Regions from separate parts of the Shewanella sp. SM29 genome, predicted to be linked through region 2. Evidence: predicted binding sites of a transcription regulator. Region 2 holds the regulator's gene; each other region holds the start of a gene.

Region 1 (5,898 bases), on a different contig from region 2:
AGACTCAAAAATTTACCCGTGATGCTTGGGCATTAACCCATGAAGGTGCTTGGGATTTTGGTACAAGCTTTGTGTCACTATCCTATGTAGACACACAAAATAATGGCCGCACACTGCCATTTACCACTGCTGAGCGAGTATTACTACTGCAGATGATTGATGGTAAAGGGGATTACACCGGCATGACTGAAGCCGAACGTAAAGCGATTGCTGAATCCACTTTCCTGCCTAGACCTAAACGCGAAATGGCAAGTAATCAATATACGCTTGATATGAAACTCGATATTCCATTTGAAGCTGCAGGAAATCATGTCGCAGTGACGGGTGCGCAGGTGATTCGTGGTGAGTTGAAAGACGGTGTATTTGGTATGGAAGAAGGTACGCCGGGCGCAGTACAAGAACATAATATGTGGTCTGTTTTTGCTGAAGATACATGGAGCATGACTTCTGATTTATCTGTTACTGCGGGTTTACGTCATGATGATCATGAAATATTTGGCAATCAACTCAGCCCACGTCTATACGGCGTTTACACCATTAATAATGAGTGGACTGTAAAGGGTGGGGTGAGCACAGGTTTTAAAACACCTAAAACCACACAATTGTATGATGGTGTCGTTGGCTTTGGTGGCCAAGGAACCTCACCGCAATTTGGTAACCCAGATCTCGAAGCTGAAACCAGTGTGTCCAGCGAAGTCGCCCTGTATTGGTCTCATCCAGATGGCCATAATTTTAACGTCACTATCTTTAAAAATGACTTTGACGATAAGATTGCTTCACAACCCTGTGGTAAAGGTACGAGCATAGAATGTTCCGATGCGGGTGAATATGCTGATTTAGGTTATGCAGTCAGTAGCAAAACAGTCAACATAGATAAAGTTACTATTCAAGGAGCTGAGCTCGCGGGACGTTGGGAAATTCTAGATGCCTTAACGTTAAATGCTAATTATACCTACACAGATAGCGAGCAGAAAAGCGGTGCAGAGCAAGGCCGTCCACTCGGCAACAGTGCCAAGCATATGGCAAACGCGACATTAAAATGGGAGTTGACCGACTCATTTAACGTATTCTTGACCTCAGAATACCGTGCTAAACGTTATCGCTCTTGGGATATCATTAATGATGCTGCACTTTACTATAAGGGTTATAACGTGTTCCATCTTGGTGGTTCTTATCAGGCGAGTGAGTTTGTCACCTTCAACATGCGAGTAAATAACTTGTTTGATAAAGATTTTACTTCATACGATATTGTCTTCACCGAATGTAGTGACACTAGCACGACTTGTGTCTCTGACGATAATGGCCAAAACGGATACACAGCATCTTACGTTGATGATTTTAATAACAAAGATAAGGCCCGTAACTTCTGGGTTGGTATGAATGTACGTTTCTAAACGAATACCCTGTGCATTAGCCATTATTTGATATTCATGGGCGATAGATAAAACTGAGAGTTACCCGTTTGATAAAGGTATCCACTATCAATTAAACAATAGGGTAACTCTCATTACTCAGTGCACCTGCACTGTGCTGGTGAGTCCGCACTATCGAGCCATCAATAAAGACCCATTCCGTGTCGGCCATTTTCACTAAAGCTTTGAGTAAATAGGCCTGAATGTCTTTTTAGATCATAAATGAAACCCTCTAAAAACCGTACTCCAATGGCCCAACTCTTTGGGTCAATCTTGCTAAGGGGGGCCTGCTAGAAGGCGGTAAAGAATGCCTTCAAATGTTTATCTATGTTCAGGTTTATCATAAACACGGCCTGTGCTGTTCATTAAATGAAATAGCGTTTCCCTGCGTGCATTGGTTAGTATCAATCTTGGCATGCTCTCTAAAAATCATTCTCGAAAGCTCAATAGACCCTAGATGAAGTCAGAAAAATTAAAGGTGCTAGCGTATAAGCCTACAGAATCAGCCATTGTCCGTTTGGATAAGTACCAATATAACCAAAGGGTATTCTTCCACAGAGATACCAAGATAGGCGTTCACTCGTAAAGGCTGAAAGTTTAACGTCAGCTAGGAGCAGTGTTGCGAGCGTATTAGCGTCATCGGATGTCAGCGCGCATATTTCTGCAACGGGAATAATTTTCCAAGTAGAGAGGTAAGCTGACTTAGAAATTTCATCGACTTCGTTGTCAGAAATCCAAGTATGCACATCATTTATTACTGCCTTTGTTTTTAACGAATTAGCCAAGTCATGATCAGTTACACACAGGCTTTCATAGTGGATTTCGTAAGGTGTTTCAAAAAAGGCTTCAGGATCGGATTCAAGAAAAGCGGCGATCTCCTCTAATGTACCGTATGTCTTTGCTGTTTCCTCTGGCTGACCTACGTTGGCTGCCCATGCACAAGATTGAAGTTGCTGTAATAAGATGGCGTTATCGGTCATGGTCTTTGCACTCTAATGGTCTGTGTATATGCTGCTTTTATTTTGCCATATTTGTAATCTAACTAAATGTCAGACATAAAAAAACCGCTGGGTAGCGGTTTTTTATGGGTCTTAAGTGTAAAAATTGAAATGAATTAAGACTATAGACCCGCGTCAGCGCGCAATATTTCGGCTTTATCAGTCGCTTCCCATGGGAATTCACTGCGACCAAAGTGGCCATAAGCGGCGGTCGCTTGATAAATTGGACGTGCTAAATCTAGCATGGCCGTTAAACCGTACGGGCGCAGTTCAAAGTGTTGACGTACTAACTTGATCAGCACTTCTTCAGATACTTTACCGGTACCGAAGGTCTCGATGCTGATAGAGGTCGGCTCTGCCACACCAATAGCGTAAGACACTTGGATTTCACAGCGATCAGCAAGACCTGCTGCAACTATGTTTTTTGCCACATAACGGGCAGCGTATGCTGCGCTACGGTCCACTTTTGATGGATCTTTACCAGAGAATGCGCCACCACCATGACGGGCCATGCCGCCGTAGGTGTCAACGATGATCTTACGACCCGTTAAGCCGCAATCGCCTACTGGACCACCGATAACAAAACGGCCAGTTGGGTTGATAAAGAACTTAGTATCTTTGTTTAACCATTGAGCCGGTAACACTGGCTTGATGATGGTTTCCATCACACCTTCAATTAAGTCGGCTTGTGAAACGTCATCTCTGTGCTGAGTCGATAACACAACTGCATCGATACCGACAATTTTGCCATCATCATAGGCAAAAGTGACTTGGCTTTTCGCATCTGGGCGTAACCAAGGTAGCGTGCCATTTTTACGCACTTCAGACTGACGTTTCACTAATGCGTGAGCATAGGTGATAGGTGCAGGCATCAGAATGTCGGTTTCGTTGTTAGCATAGCCAAACATTAACCCTTGATCGCCAGCACCTTGCTCTGCAGGGTCTGCGCGGTCTACACCTTGATTAATGTCGGGTGATTGCTTACCAATGGCGTTTAATACTGCGCACGAGTCTGCATCAAACCCCATATCTGAATGGGTATAACCAATTTCACGCACCGTTTTACGGGTGATTTCTTCAATATCAACCCAGGCAGAGGTAGTTACTTCACCACCTACTAATACCATGCCGGTTTTGACATAAGTTTCACACGCTACGCGTGCTTTTGGATCTTGAGCCAGAATTGCATCTAGCACAGCATCAGAAATCTGATCTGCAATCTTATCGGGATGACCTTCTGAGACCGACTCAGAAGTAAACAAGTGCTTTGCCATAGTAGGAAAATCTCGTCGTTAGCATTCAAACGTGTAGAAGCATCTACATCTAGACGGCTATTTTAGTTTAAATCCGATTGCCGATCACCCCCGATAATAAAAAATCCTCTCAGATTGTGACCTGAAAACGACTACGCTCAGTCATAAATAGGTTATTTTTCTTATATTTCATAGTATTAAGTTTGCTATGTTTTTGAGAAATTTATTTCTCCATTACAAGTGATCCTTGCTATGCCCTCTCAAGTAAACGCGAGCAAAGTGACTGGCTTGTTTCTGCGACTTGTATACCCAAGCGACCTGAATCCTGCATCTTCAGGTTGTTTGGGTATATATTCGGCCATCTTTTGCTGAGTGAATGGTAATTTTAGTTTGCGTCACACTGGCATGTAGGGGAAAATATGCATCCAAATTGCCCGCTAGACCCCACAAACAAGCAGGAGAGAGCATGTCTTCCCGTAAAGTACTCGCAAACGCAATCCGTGCGTTAAGTATGGATGCAGTTCAAAAAGCAAATTCAGGCCATCCCGGCGCCCCAATGGGTATGGCAGATATTGCTGAAGTGCTGTGGAATGATTTCCTTAAGCACAACCCGAACAATCCGAAATGGGTAGATAGAGATCGTTTTATCCTCTCTAACGGTCACGGTTCAATGCTGATTTACTCTTTACTTCACCTGACTGGTTATGAATTACCAATTGAAGAGCTAAAACAGTTCCGTCAATTGCATTCTAAAACCCCGGGTCACCCAGAATACGGTTACACCCCAGGTGTTGAAACCACAACGGGTCCACTCGGTGCGGGCATCAGCAACGCTGTCGGTATGGCGATTGCTGAGAAAACCTTAGCGGCACAGTTTAACCGTGATGGTCACGATATCGTTGATCACTACACTTACTGCTTCCTCGGCGATGGCTGTTTGATGGAAGGCATTTCCCACGAAGCCTGTTCATTAGCCGGTACTTTAGGTTTAGGTAAACTGGTCGCATTTTGGGATGACAACGGTATTTCTATCGATGGCCATGTTGAAGGCTGGTTCACCGATGATACGCCAAAACGTTTTGAAGCTTACGGCTGGCATGTGATTGCCGGTGTTGACGGTCACGATAGCGCGGCAATCCGTGCTGCTATCGAAGCGGCTAAAGCCGTTACCGATAAACCAACCATGATTTGCTGCAAAACCATTATCGGTTTTGGTTCACCCAACAAATCTGGCAGCCACGATTGTCACGGCGCGCCACTAGGCGATGCAGAAATCGCAGCCGCCCGTGAATTCCTTGGCTGGCCACATGCACCATTTGAAATCCCTGCTGACGTTTATGCCGGTTGGGATGCCAAAGAAGCCGGTGCGGCCCGTGAAGCAGCGTGGAACGAGAAGTTTGCAGCATATCGCGCTGCTCACCCAGAACTGGCTGCTGAATATGAGCGTCGCGTTCTGAAAGGTGAATTACCGGCTGATTTCGAAGAAAAAGCGCAGGCATTCGTACAAGCATCACAGGACAAAGCCGAAGGCATTGCGAGCCGTAAAGCCTCACAAAATGCTATCGGTGCATTTGGCGCTATGTTGCCTGAACTGTTAGGCGGCTCTGCTGACTTAGCGGGTTCTAACTTGACACTGTGGTCAGGTTCTAAAGGTATTCAAGACGATCCAGCTGGTAACTACATTTACTACGGCGTGCGTGAATTCGGCATGAGCGGCATTATGAACGGTGCTTCGCTGCATGGTGGTTTCATCAATTACGGCGCAACTTTCATGATGTTCATGGAATATGCTCGTAACGCAGTTCGTATGTCGGCGCTGATGGGCATTCAAAACATCTTCGTTTATACCCATGACTCTATCGGTCAAGGTGAAGATGGCCCAACGCATCAGCCAGTTGAGCAATTAGCTAACCTGCGTATGACGCCAAATATGGCCGTATGGCGTCCATGTGATGCGGCAGAAACGGCAGTTTCTTGGAAAGCTGCGATTGAGCGCCGTAATGCACCTACGTCACTGATCTTCAGCCGTCAAAACCTGAAAGCGCAAGCGCGTACCGCTGAGCAATTAGCTAATGTGGCTAAAGGTGCTTATGTACTGCAAGACTGTGCGGGTACACCAGAGCTGATCCTGATCGCAACTGGTAGCGAAGTACAATTGGCAATGGATGCAGCCGCTGCACTAACTGAGCAAGGTAAACACGTTCGCGTAGTTTCTATGCCATCGACAACTGAGTT
Region 2 (5,898 bases):
CCGCTGTTACGCAGATCATTTAGCGCATGTTGGATAGGTAAACCAGCGCCACAGCTGGCGTTATAGCGCCAAAACAAACGACGATTACCCAGTTGCTGCTTTAACTCTCGATAGAAAGGCAGTGGACCCGAGCCCGCAAGTTTATTCGCGCTCACCACATGGATGCCACGCTCGAACAGTTCTGGATATTGCAGCGTCAAACTGGCGCTGGCACTGATATCTAAGGCCACCAGCTCATCGCAGTTAACTTGCTCTAATTGCTCGAATAAATGTTCATACTGCCAAGGCGTGGCTTCAGTATTAAACTCTGTTTGCCACGCGGCAAGATTAATCCCAGTGGATTTAATCAAGGCTTTACTCGAACTGACCAAACCGACTAACTCAACACTGGCTTCGAGTTCATGGTCCAATGATGGTGAAACCGACTTAAACAGATCGATCCAAGCCTCACCGATATTACCCACACCGAGCAGCAGGACACCAATGCGTTTACGCGGGCCAGCGCAGCGGCGGTGAACTTTTTGGGTTAACAGATTCACCTGTGACTGGGGCACTAACGTCACTAAACTTAAATCGCCACTGAACAAAGGTTTAGCATCACGGCTCAGTAAACGGGCGAAGCTGCGGCGATAATGTTCGGCGTCGGCACTCACTAATGCGACTAAACCAAAATCTGTGTTGATCTGCTGATCACTGATCCCTAATGCTTCTGCCTCGGCATCGAGTAATCTTTGAACTTGTTTTTGATTCTCAGCGGTATAGGCAAGTTCAACCCTTTGATGGGCAGAGGTCCAATGGGCCAATGGCGTTAAACCCGCGGCGATCAATAAATCTAATAAACGGGTTAACTCACCCGTGAGTTTAAAGCCGAACAGGACAACAGCATTGAGATTAGTCACCACAGGCGCGCTCGCCGACGAACTGTGGGGCGCGATTAAGGTAAAGTCGGTGTGGGACGCATAACTTGAACGCACCGCTAAGCTCACTTCGGTATTGAATAACGGCTGCAAAGTGCGCGAATGCAATACTGGCGAGCCTAAACGCGCTAGGCGATCGGCTTCGGCAAGTGACATGCTTTTCAGTAACTTGGCATCGTTGATTTTATTAGGATCGGCGTTGAACACCCCTTCCACATCGGTCCAAATGGTCACGCGCTCGATATCAGCGAGACTCGCAATCAGGCTGGCGCTAAAATCTGAACCATTACGACCAAGTAACAAGGTATCGCCACGCTCGTTAGCGCAGATAAAGCCGGTGATCACCAGCCGTTCATTTGGGTGGGCGGCTAATAGGGCTTGTACTTTAGCGCGGGATTCTTGTACCCGAATTTGCGGCACAGCGGCTTCATCGGCCACTAAAATTGAACAGGCATCCACATGGCTTGCCGCCACGCCCGATTCACGCAGCAGCGCCGCCATCAGGCGTGCCGACCAACGTTCGCCAAAGCTTACCACATGGTTAATTTGGTAATCGTTGCGGGTATCTAAGGACAATAAGCTGATGAGCTGCGCTTTATCAGTGGCCAAACGCTCACGCAGATCTCGGGCTTGTTCATTCGACAACAACTGCTCAATCAACCCCTGTTGGTAACTGATCAGCACTTGTAACTCTTCTTGCCATAGCTGACCCGCATCACGCAGCGCTAATAATTTATACAGGAAATTCGTGCTTTTACCCGCCGCAGAGACCACCACGAGATCATCACTATGACCGTGGGTTAACAGGATATGGGCGACTCGGCGATAACAATCGGCATCCGCTAAACTGGAGCCACCAAATTTATGTAAGTGACAACGTGCCATCTATTATTCCTCTACTGACAAGCCGCAACGGCGGCTAATCCTGCTTGAATATCTGCAACTAAATCGGCGGCATCTTCAATACCCACCGATAGACGCAATAGGGTGTCCTTAATACCAGCCTCGAAGCGCGCTTGCGGCTCCATGGCTCTGTGGGTCATAGTGGCGGGCACTGCCACTAAACTTTCGACGCCACCTAAACTTTCCGCCACGCTAAATAAGCTGAGTGCACCTAAAAAGGCCACCACTTCGGCCTCGCCGCCTTTGAGCTCAAAGCTCAGCATAGCGCCAAAGCCCTGTTGTTGCTTGGCCGCAATGGCGTGACCTGGATGATCCGCAAGACCGGGGTAATAGACTTTGCTCACCACAGGGCTTTGCGTTAATACCTCAATAATACGCTGGGCATTGGCTTGATGCTCGCGAATACGCACAGCTAAGGTACGTAGGCCGCGCAGGGTCAGATAACTGTCAAAGGCTGACCCCGTTAAGCCTAGAGTGTTCGACCACCAATGTAAGCTTTCGCCGATTTGCGCGTCTTTGGCGACCACAGCGCCGCCGACTACATCGCTGTGACCATTGATATATTTAGTGGTGGAGTGGATAACGATATCCGCGCCTAACAATAGGGGTTGTTGCAATATTGGCGATAAAAAAGTGTTATCGACCACCACCAGCGCGCTGACCTCATGGCTCGCCTTAGCAATGGCTTCGATATCTACCACACGCAATAACGGGTTCGATGGGGTTTCGAGCCACACCATCTTAGGATTCTGCGCAATGGCGGCGGCTAACGCTTGGCTGTCGGTTTGGTCGACCACAATGAGCTTAAACTGGCCTTTCTTCGCCAAGTTGGTAAATAAACGGTAGGAACCACCATAGCAATCATGGGGCACAACTAATAGGTCATCGGGGCCGAGCAAAGTAGTCACTAAGGTGATGGCCGCCATGCCAGTGCACGTCACTATGCCAGTGGCGCCCTTTTCTAATTGCGCTAATGCTTCGCCTAAAATGCAGCGCGTTGGGTTGCCTGAACGACTGTAATCGAATTCGCGGGGATTTTTATGACCATCAAAGGCGTAATTAGTCGACAAATAAATCGGTGGCACAACTGCACCATATTGAGTATCGCTTTCGATACCCTGACGCACTGCCAGTGTGGCTAATTGACGCTCTGCCATGGGTGGACTCCTAAATTCGATAGACTGATAGAGATGTCTGGACGTCTAAATGTACCTAAGCCCAACGCCATCGTCAATAGGCGTGAAGACGTTTAGACGTCTGAACATAAAGAAATCTGTTTGCAATCACAAAGAAATAGTAGCAATAATTTGACTGTTCTTTGTAAGGGTTTAAAATCTGCCCCGAATTTAGCGTTATAACAGGTGAGTCAATGACTGAATGGAATGGGGAATACATCAGCCCCTATGCTGAACATGGCAAGAAGAATGAACAAGTAAAAAAAATTACTGTGTCTATTCCGCTCAAAGTGCTTAAGGTCCTCACGGACGAACGTACTCGTCGTCAGGTCAATAATTTGCGTCACGCCACCAACAGCGAGCTGTTGTGTGAGGCATTTTTGCACGCCTACACTGGCCAGCCATTGCCCAACGATGAAGATCTGTCAAAAGACAACCCAGACAGCATTCCCGCCGAAGCCAAGTTGTTGATGGATCAAATGGGAATCGAGTGGGAAGACATGGAATAGCGACTCGTCGCTTTCAAAGTCATATCACAGTGCTCATCAATAGGGATCGTTAACGATCCCTTTTTGTTTATCCCCAAGCGACTTCAAACTTTAAATTTCACCATCTTGAGTTGGTTTGGGATATAGGAAATCCTATGTTTTCTATGATAGATCCACAGACACTCGCCTTAGCCTCGCTGGTCGTGTTTCTGGGCGCATTAACCCAAAGTCTTATTGGGTTTGGGCTTGCGGTTGTCGCCAGTCCTTTGCTGTATATCGTCGATCCACAACTTGTACCTGCGCCTGTTATTGCTATGGGTTTCTCCATCGCCCTGCTGACCTTAGTGCGTGAACGCGGTCACTTAGAATTCAATGGCTTGCAATATGCGCTCCTAGGTCGCGTGCCCGGCGGTTTTATCGGCGCGAGTCTGTTGCTGTTTGCGCCTCAACCCATACTCGGTTTATCCATCGCCGCCATTGTAACTGTCGCAGTGATCCTCAGCCTGTATAAATTCAGCCTGCCAGTGAATAAGAAAACCCTCTTCGGTGCGGGCGTGGTTTCAGGGATCTTCGGCAATATCGCCGCGATTGGTGGCCCACCGATGGCGATTTTGTTGGCAGGCAAAGATGCCTCGCAGTTTCGTGCTGCCCTGTCGGCCTTCTTCATTTTTAGCTCCATGATTGCATTGGTCATTTTAGCGATCACTGGCTTATTAGAATTAAAACATCTGTGGCTGTCGTTGATGCTGCTCCCCTCAGTGATTTTAGGTTACTTAGTCGCAGGACGATTAGTGGGCCGTGTCGATAAAGAGAAGACAAAGATGGCGACGTTAGTCCTGTGCAGTATCAGCGCCTTAGTGCTAACGGTGAAGTCGGTTATCGAGTTATTACCCCAATAAGCGTCCTGCTTGTACTGGCAAACCTTCTCACGATTCAAACAATAAAAAAGCACTGACATTGCTTATATATAGTACCTTGAACTATGTATATTGTGTATTAAGGCAGAGAAATCTGCCTTTTTATTTCACAATAAAAGCTTTAGCGCTATAGTGTATTGTATGTTTAATGTGTATAAAGGAATGAACCTTGTCATCGGTTAAAGTCAAAGCAACTATCGTAGAAGATAATACTGGCATTAAAAGTCAGCTCCCCATCTTGATCACCGAACAAGGTGAAGTTGGTTCAGTTACCGATTACTTGCTAAAGATGGAAGCTGATGGTGCTAGTAATGCTTTAATGAATGGTTTTATTCAAGCCACTTCTTTGCTCTTGGATTACATGGAAGCCAACAAAGGATTATTTGAAGATCCTAAAATGCTATTCCAAACCTTTGCTAAGCGTCTTTACACAGGCACCATCGGTGAAGATGGTTTAGATCCCTCTGGCTTGTACTGGGTGCCAAGCTCAACTGATAACGTCAATAAACATATTCATCGATTAACGGCATTTACTGATTGGCTGGCTAACAAGCATGGCGCAGAGCCAATGAACCCTTTGCGAGATGCCACACCTCATGAGCAACGCCTTAATTACGCTGCTTGGTATCGAAAAAACCAAAATGACTTCCTTGGACATATTGAAGATAAAACTGTTAACAAAACCATCCGTAAAGCTCGCACAATGAAAGGACGTACTCCATTGACGAAAGCCGAAGACGATGCTTTAGCATTCCCAGATAAGCATTGGGAATCATTCTATAAAGATGGTATTGGCGGAGCAAAAGATCCGCGAGTTGCGCTGAGAGATAAGCTTATGCTGCTCTTGATGCACGGTGGCGGTTTGCGTGAAAGTGAAGCTATTATGCTGTGGGTGACTGATGTACTTGAAGATCCGTATGACCCTGAAAAAGCGATAGTTCGAATTTACAACGAAGTCGATGGTAAAGCACCCGAAAGTTGGCGTAGTCGCTCAGGCACAAAAACCAGAGAAGCCTATTTACAAGAAAAATACGCTCGTATACCACGCAAACGAATGAAAGGCACGGCATACGTTGGCTGGAAAACAAGAGTTGTAGACCATCGAGATAACTACATACAAGTTCAGTGGTTTCCAACGGATTATGGCAAGGTTTTTATGTCACTGTGGAAGAGTTACCAAAAATATCGAGCCAGTATTGACTGCCATCACCCCTATGCGTTCATTTCATTCCATCACAGCGCCCTTGGAAACCCATACACTTTGAATGCGTTTCACCAAAGCTATGCGGCGGGATTAAGGCGCATTGGCTTAGAGCCAAACAAATCGGAAGGGTTAGACCCGCACGGTCATCGTCATAGCTATGGCAGACGCTTAGAGCGTTCAGGACTTAACCCGTTGGTGATACGACGATGTATGCACCATAAATCACTGGAGTCTCAAGTTCCCTACACAGGTAAAGGGCAGCAGGAAATCTCCGATGAACTCAACAAGGCCACG
Region 3 (5,898 bases), on a different contig from region 2:
GGAGGTGGCGCGAAATACCCCGCCAAAGTGGCCCACATCTTCACCAAAAACCACCATGCGTTCATCGGCTTGCATGGCAATCGACAAGGCCTCATTGACGGCCTGTAACATATTCATTTCAGCCACGGCTTATAGTCTCCCTGCACTTTTTGGATAGGCTTGCGGATATTTCTTGATATGTTCTTTAAGATCGGCGAGTTGCTTTTTCAGCACTGGCGTCGGCTTGTCGTACACATCTTCAATAATTTCATCCAGCATAGGCACAGGAATTTTTTCAGCCACTTTTACCGCAGCCAATACTTCTTCACGATATTTTTCATGCAGTTTCACATCATCCGCTTCAGCCAACCAACCTTTGTTGATAAGCCATAATTTGAAGCGTTTAACCGGATCGTGTTGCTGCCACTTGGCTTCTTCATCTTTCGAGCGATAACCTGAGGGATCGTCTGAAGAAGAGTGTGCGCCGAGACGGTAAGTCATGGCTTCAATCAGCACAGGCGCATTATGCTCAATCGCATAGGCACGTGCTTGCTGGGTTGCCGCTAACACGGCCAACATGTCATTGCCGTCTACACGAATGGTGTGCATGCCATAACCCACACCGCGGCTGGCAATACCGTTTCCAGCAAACTGCTCTTCAGTGGGGGTAGAAATCGCGTAGCCATTGTTACGACAGAAGAAAATCACTGGGCATTTCAGTACCGCGGCCATGTTTAGGCCAGCATGAAAATCCCCTTCCGATGCAGCGCCTTCGCCAAAATAACAAACCGCGACTTTGCGCTTACCTTGCATTTTTAAGCTGTAGCCCACACCAGTCGCCTGCGGGATTTGCGTGGCTAACGGTGACGAAATCGTTTGATAATGCAATGCCGCACTGCCGTAATGGATTGGCATTTGGCGACCTTTACCAAGATCTTTCTCGTTACTGAACATCTGATTCATAAACTGTTCAGTGGTAAAGCCGCGATAACGCAGCGCCGCATGCTCACGATATTGTGCGAGGATCACATCTTCTTGATCGAGTGCGGCCACACTGCCGACAATCGCCGCTTCTTCACCCGTACAGGTCATGTAGAAGCTGATGCGTCCTTGACGCTGGGCGCCAAGCATACGTTCATCAAGTACCCGAGTGAATACACAGGTATCGTAAATTTTAGTGGCTAAGGTTTCATCTATCACAGGCAAAACCGCGGTTTCATAAGTGGTGCCGTCGGCTTGTAGAATTCGAAGGATAGGAATGTGTAGCGATGCCTTATCCAAGAAGCCGACACGGTGCACTGTATCAGTGTTGAGTGTTGCTTTGCTCATATTGTGCTCTTGTTATCTCATTACGCATCAAAGCGTTTTGATGCGTCTGTTTATACGAATATGCCCGACGAACATTACGTTAACGTAAACTACCTATCAACCATTGGCATAGCTCAAACCACAAGTTATCCCTGCCACGCATGTATATATTGCTTTACAAGCCTAACGCACGTCCGCATTCACCGCAGGGATCAGGCAAATCACAGTGCGATTGCCAATAGGCACTTTGGCATTAGGGAACACGACAGACTCAAACTCGTGCTCTACTTTAATTTCTTGCCCACCTTCCCGCGCTAAAACAAAGCCCTTCGGGAAAGATCTGAAGTTTTCGACATCAGTTGCGAAGGTAAATTCAAAATCATCGAAATGTTTATTGATGACGCGGCACACTTGGTACAAGTTGACCTTATCGGCATCAAATTCATCCAGCGCCAACGGCTTAGCGGTGATCAAGCGCATGAACATTTCATGGGTGGCGATAAAACGCGTCATGTCGTTCTGCCCCATGGGATACACTTTGCCAAGCTCAATGGTAAAGGCATCAGCGCCGTAACGTTCAGAGGAAAAATAGCTGAAGGTCGTGGTCGGTTCGTGGTGGAAAAGTACTGTATCGACGCCGCTTGCGGCTAAAAACATAATTTGCTCGCCGCTAAAGGCGCGCCCTGGACGATAGGGATAGATAGCGAACTTTTCATGCTTCGAGGCGCGCATCGCCGTGTGCAAATCATAATGAATGCGCTGACGTCCATCGGCAACCGCAGTATAAAAACGATCGACATAGGCTTCGAGTTTTTTCGCGCGTACTCGCTCAGGGTTCACTAACCCTGGTGGATTGGAATGCTCACCACTAAATAGACGATTCATGTTTTCGTCAATAATCCGCGTGCCGTTATTAATCGCTAATGGGTTACCAATGAGAAATAAAGTGCGCTGCTTTGCGATGATCTTTTGCTGTAGAAGTTGTTTAATTAAGCTATTGCAGAGTTCAATGGGCGCGGTCTCGTTACCGTGAACACCGCAGGAAAGCACAATATCTTTTCCTTCATTCTGTATTGGTTCGAAAACAATAACACCGGTATCCCACACTTCCACTTGAGTATGATCGCCTAAGTTAAATGAAAATTCGCCATCGAACTGTTCAGGATGGGCTAAGGTGAGCGCTAAAAAATCCTTTGAATCTAACAGAGCTTGTAACACAGAATTCTCCTTATAATGATGTGTAACAGTATTGGCGCAATAGCATAAGTACAGGCAGTAATAACCACTTAAGCATTTATCTCACTGCGGTTAGTCTCACTCGCACCTAAAAAACGGCTTCAATACTAACACATGTTTTTAGTGCTGTTCTCAGACATTTATTGCCGTAGGACCCAGTTTTAAGCGGAATGACATTCAACTAAGCTGATTGTTAAATTCTTAGGACATTCCCTAAGAATTTCCCATGATAAATATTCCAGCTTGAGGCTTGCTTTTGCACTCAAGTTTTATCACAATCCTTAGCCATCTAGACTTCTATTGGATTTAATTATGGCGTTAGCAACCTTTGGTGCCGGCTGTTTCTGGGGCGTAGAGTATTTTTTTAGACAAGTGAACGGCGTATCCAATGCCACCTGCGGCTATATGGGCGGCAATAATGCGGCGACGAGCTATGAAGAAGTCAAAAAAGGCAAAACGGGCCATGCCGAAGTGGTGCAAGTGGAATTTGACCCTGCCCTTGTCAGTTATGAAGACTTGCTCGATGTATTTTGGAAAAACCATAATCCTACGAGTCTGAACATGCAAGGCGGAGATATTGGCACTCAATATCGCAGCACCATTTTCTTCCACGACCGTGAGCAAAAAGCGGCCGCAGAAGCCTCAAAGTTAGCTTTTGCCCGCTCGGGCCGTTGGGGATTACGCCATATCGTTACTGAAATAGTGCCACTTCAACAGTTCCATGTGGCTGAGGAATATCATCAAAATTACATCGATAAGAATAACTTACCGAGTTGTCATATCGAGTACTAAATACGGTCAAATCAGTATTAGATCAACTACTCACAGCTGAATTAGACACAAACAAAAACGCACTCAAATCTGAGTGCGTTTTTTATTTTGAGACGTTAGCTAAACCTACTACTGCATTAAGCGTTTAGCGCCTTATCAATTAATGCCTGCGCATCTTTGATGATCTCAGCCAAATGCTGCTCACTGATAAAACTTTCGCCGTAGATTTTAAATAACGCTTCAGTGCCCGATGGACGCGCCGCAAACCACCCATTAGCTGTGGTAACTTTGATGCCGCCAATCGCCGCATTATTGCCTGGCGCATGGGTTAACACGTTTTCGATTGTCTCACCTGCAAGCACAGTGGCATTTAAAGTATCGGCATTGAGCAAAGCAAACTTGGCTTTGTTTTCAAGGCTGATTGGGCTATCGATACGCTTATAGAAACTTTGGCCAAATTGTTTTACTAGCTCTTGATGGCGTTGACCTGGGGTTTTCCCTGTCACCGCAAGAATTTCTGCGGCAAGTAACCCTAAAATGAAGCCGTCTTTATCTGTGCACCATGTACTGCCATCACGACGTAAAAATGCCGCGCCAGCACTCTCTTCACCGCCAAAGGCGATTGTGGCTTCGGCTAAACCGTCGACAAACCACTTAAAGCCCACTGGCACTTCGAGTAACTTTTTGCCGTGGAAAGCACAGATTTTATCGATAAGCGCACTCGATACTAAGGTTTTACCTATGGCTAAGGTATCGCTCCAATCTGGTCTGTGTGTCAGTAAATAATCGATAGCGACCGCAAGATAATGATTCGGATCCATCAAACCCGTACCAGGGCAAACTATGCCGTGACGGTCATAGTCGGGATCATTACCAAGGCATAAATCAAAGGATTCTTTATGGGCGAGTAACCCGGCCATCGCGTAGGGAGATGAGCAATCCATGCGGATTTTGCCGTCTTTATCCAGCGGCATAAAGCTAAAGCTTGGGTCAACTTTATCATTAACTAACGTGATATCGAGCCCATAACGCGCGGCAATCGGTGCCCAATAGAAAATCCCTGAACCACCGAGCGGGTCAACGCCGATGCGCAGCTTAGCGTTGGCAATCGCCTGCATGTCGATAACATTCTCTAAATCAGCCACATAGGGTGTAATCAAGTCAATGGCTTGCACATAACCCGAAGTCAGCGCATCGGCATAGGCTGATTTTTGCACGCCAACTAATGCTTGGCGCAGGTAATCATTGGCCCGCGATTCAATCCAAGCCGTGATATTACCTTCGGCCGGTCCACCATGGGGTGGATTGTACTTGATGCCACCGTCCTGAGGCGGATTGTGGGAAGGCGTAATGATCAAACCATCGGACAATGCAGCACCCGTAATATTGGCTTCGCGATTGGCGCAAATCACCCCATGGGAAACCACTGGCGTAGGTGTAAATCCGTCGTTCTGTTGGATTTTCACTGTGACTTTATTTGCCGCCAGCACTTCAATTGCCGACAAATAGGCCGCATAGGATAACGCATGGGTGTCAATCCCAAGGATCAGCGGCCCATCGATATTTGCCGATTGACGGTAGTCCACTACAGCTTGGGTAATCGCCCAAATGTGTTGTTGGTTAAAACTGCCATTGAAGGCGCAGCCTCTGTGCCCAGAAGTGCCAAAGGTGACGCGTTGTTGTACGTCATCCATATTTGGCGTGATGCTGTAATAATGGCTCATCAGTTTTGGAATATTGACCAGATCCGTCTGATTAGCGATTTGTCCTGCCCTTTGATGTATTGCCACCGATGGCTCTCCTGCACTCAATTACAATTAGAAAAAGTAGAAAAATGTCGTACTAACTTGGCTCATCCGCGGATTAAACGCGCTCGGCGATACCCGCTGCTACTGTCGCATCACAACCAAATTGCACTAAAACTTCCGATAAAATAGTGCGTTTCTTGGCGGTATTGTTGTTACTCGTTACCCAGAAACCACTTGTACCAATTTCTTTTGGGTTAGCCGAAGCACTCGCTTCGAGCAGTTGCTCCTTAGAGCGAGCAAAATACAAACGATCGCGCCCTTGGATCTGCAAAATTTGTGAGAATTGCTCTGGGGCTAATTGATACAAACTTTCGAGCAAAAACAGAAAACGACCTACTGCGCCTTTTTGCTGCGATAACTGATGTTCATCGACTAAGCGACTAAAATCATTCACTGCTGGCACTGTTTGCGCCGCGACGGGCTGAATAGGTTCAGCTTCAAGGCTCGGTTGGCTAATCGCCAAAGGCTGAGGTTGTTCGACCGCATCGACGGACAGGCCGAGTAATCGACGAAGAATGTCAGAGGCGCTCTCACCAATTCGTTCTGTTTTGCTGGCAATATGACGATAGAGCTCTTCATCTACTTCGATATATTTCATAACCTTAATTATCCTTTGTTATTCAACAGGCTTAACCGAAAAAAGTGTACCACAGCGATCGGGGCAGATCATTGCGATCTGTTACCAGTGTATCTATCTCTATCAATCTGATAAAGCGCCATTATTCTAAAAGTGCGGGAAATAGCACAGCAAACTAGCAGTTAATCGACAATTGCCGAAAAAGCACACAAGTTACTG

What was found. The regulator MetJ, encoded in region 2, represses methionine synthesis genes. The targets are predictions, from matches to a motif close to TAGACGTCTAGACGTCTA.
Region 1: a site for MetJ is predicted at 3,727-3,744, ahead of metK (methionine adenosyltransferase). Genes of this name have one in related genera too.
Region 3: a site for MetJ is predicted at 2,806-2,823, ahead of msrA (peptide-methionine (S)-S-oxide reductase MsrA). Genes of this name have one in related genera too.

What each region holds. Positions count from the first base shown of each region.
Region 1 is NZ_JAKKRN010000021.1:4,832-10,729, forward strand. Features, by position in the region: gene L5L77_RS14675 (TonB-dependent receptor domain-containing protein) at 1-1,394, shown strand, start outside; partial or broken gene L5L77_RS14680 (IS5/IS1182 family transposase) at 1,501-1,829, opposite strand; gene L5L77_RS14685 (hypothetical protein) at 1,907-2,392, opposite strand; gene metK (methionine adenosyltransferase) at 2,533-3,684, opposite strand; gene tkt (transketolase) at 4,130-5,898, shown strand, end outside.
Region 2 is NZ_JAKKRN010000018.1:55,643-61,540, forward strand. Features, by position in the region: gene L5L77_RS13695 (bifunctional aspartate kinase/homoserine dehydrogenase II) at 1-1,802, opposite strand, end outside; gene metB (cystathionine gamma-synthase) at 1,814-2,977, opposite strand; gene metJ (met regulon transcriptional regulator MetJ) at 3,190-3,504, shown strand; gene L5L77_RS13710 (sulfite exporter TauE/SafE family protein) at 3,639-4,382, shown strand; gene gmtY (gamma-mobile-trio recombinase GmtY) at 4,570-5,898, shown strand, end outside.
Region 3 is NZ_JAKKRN010000009.1:127,400-133,297, reverse strand. Features, by position in the region: gene L5L77_RS08550 (alpha-ketoacid dehydrogenase subunit beta) at 1-126, opposite strand, end outside; gene L5L77_RS08545 (thiamine pyrophosphate-dependent dehydrogenase E1 component subunit alpha) at 130-1,308, opposite strand; gene astE (succinylglutamate desuccinylase) at 1,471-2,505, opposite strand; gene msrA (peptide-methionine (S)-S-oxide reductase MsrA) at 2,836-3,315, shown strand; gene pgm (phosphoglucomutase (alpha-D-glucose-1,6-bisphosphate-dependent)) at 3,432-5,084, opposite strand; gene seqA (replication initiation negative regulator SeqA) at 5,158-5,700, opposite strand.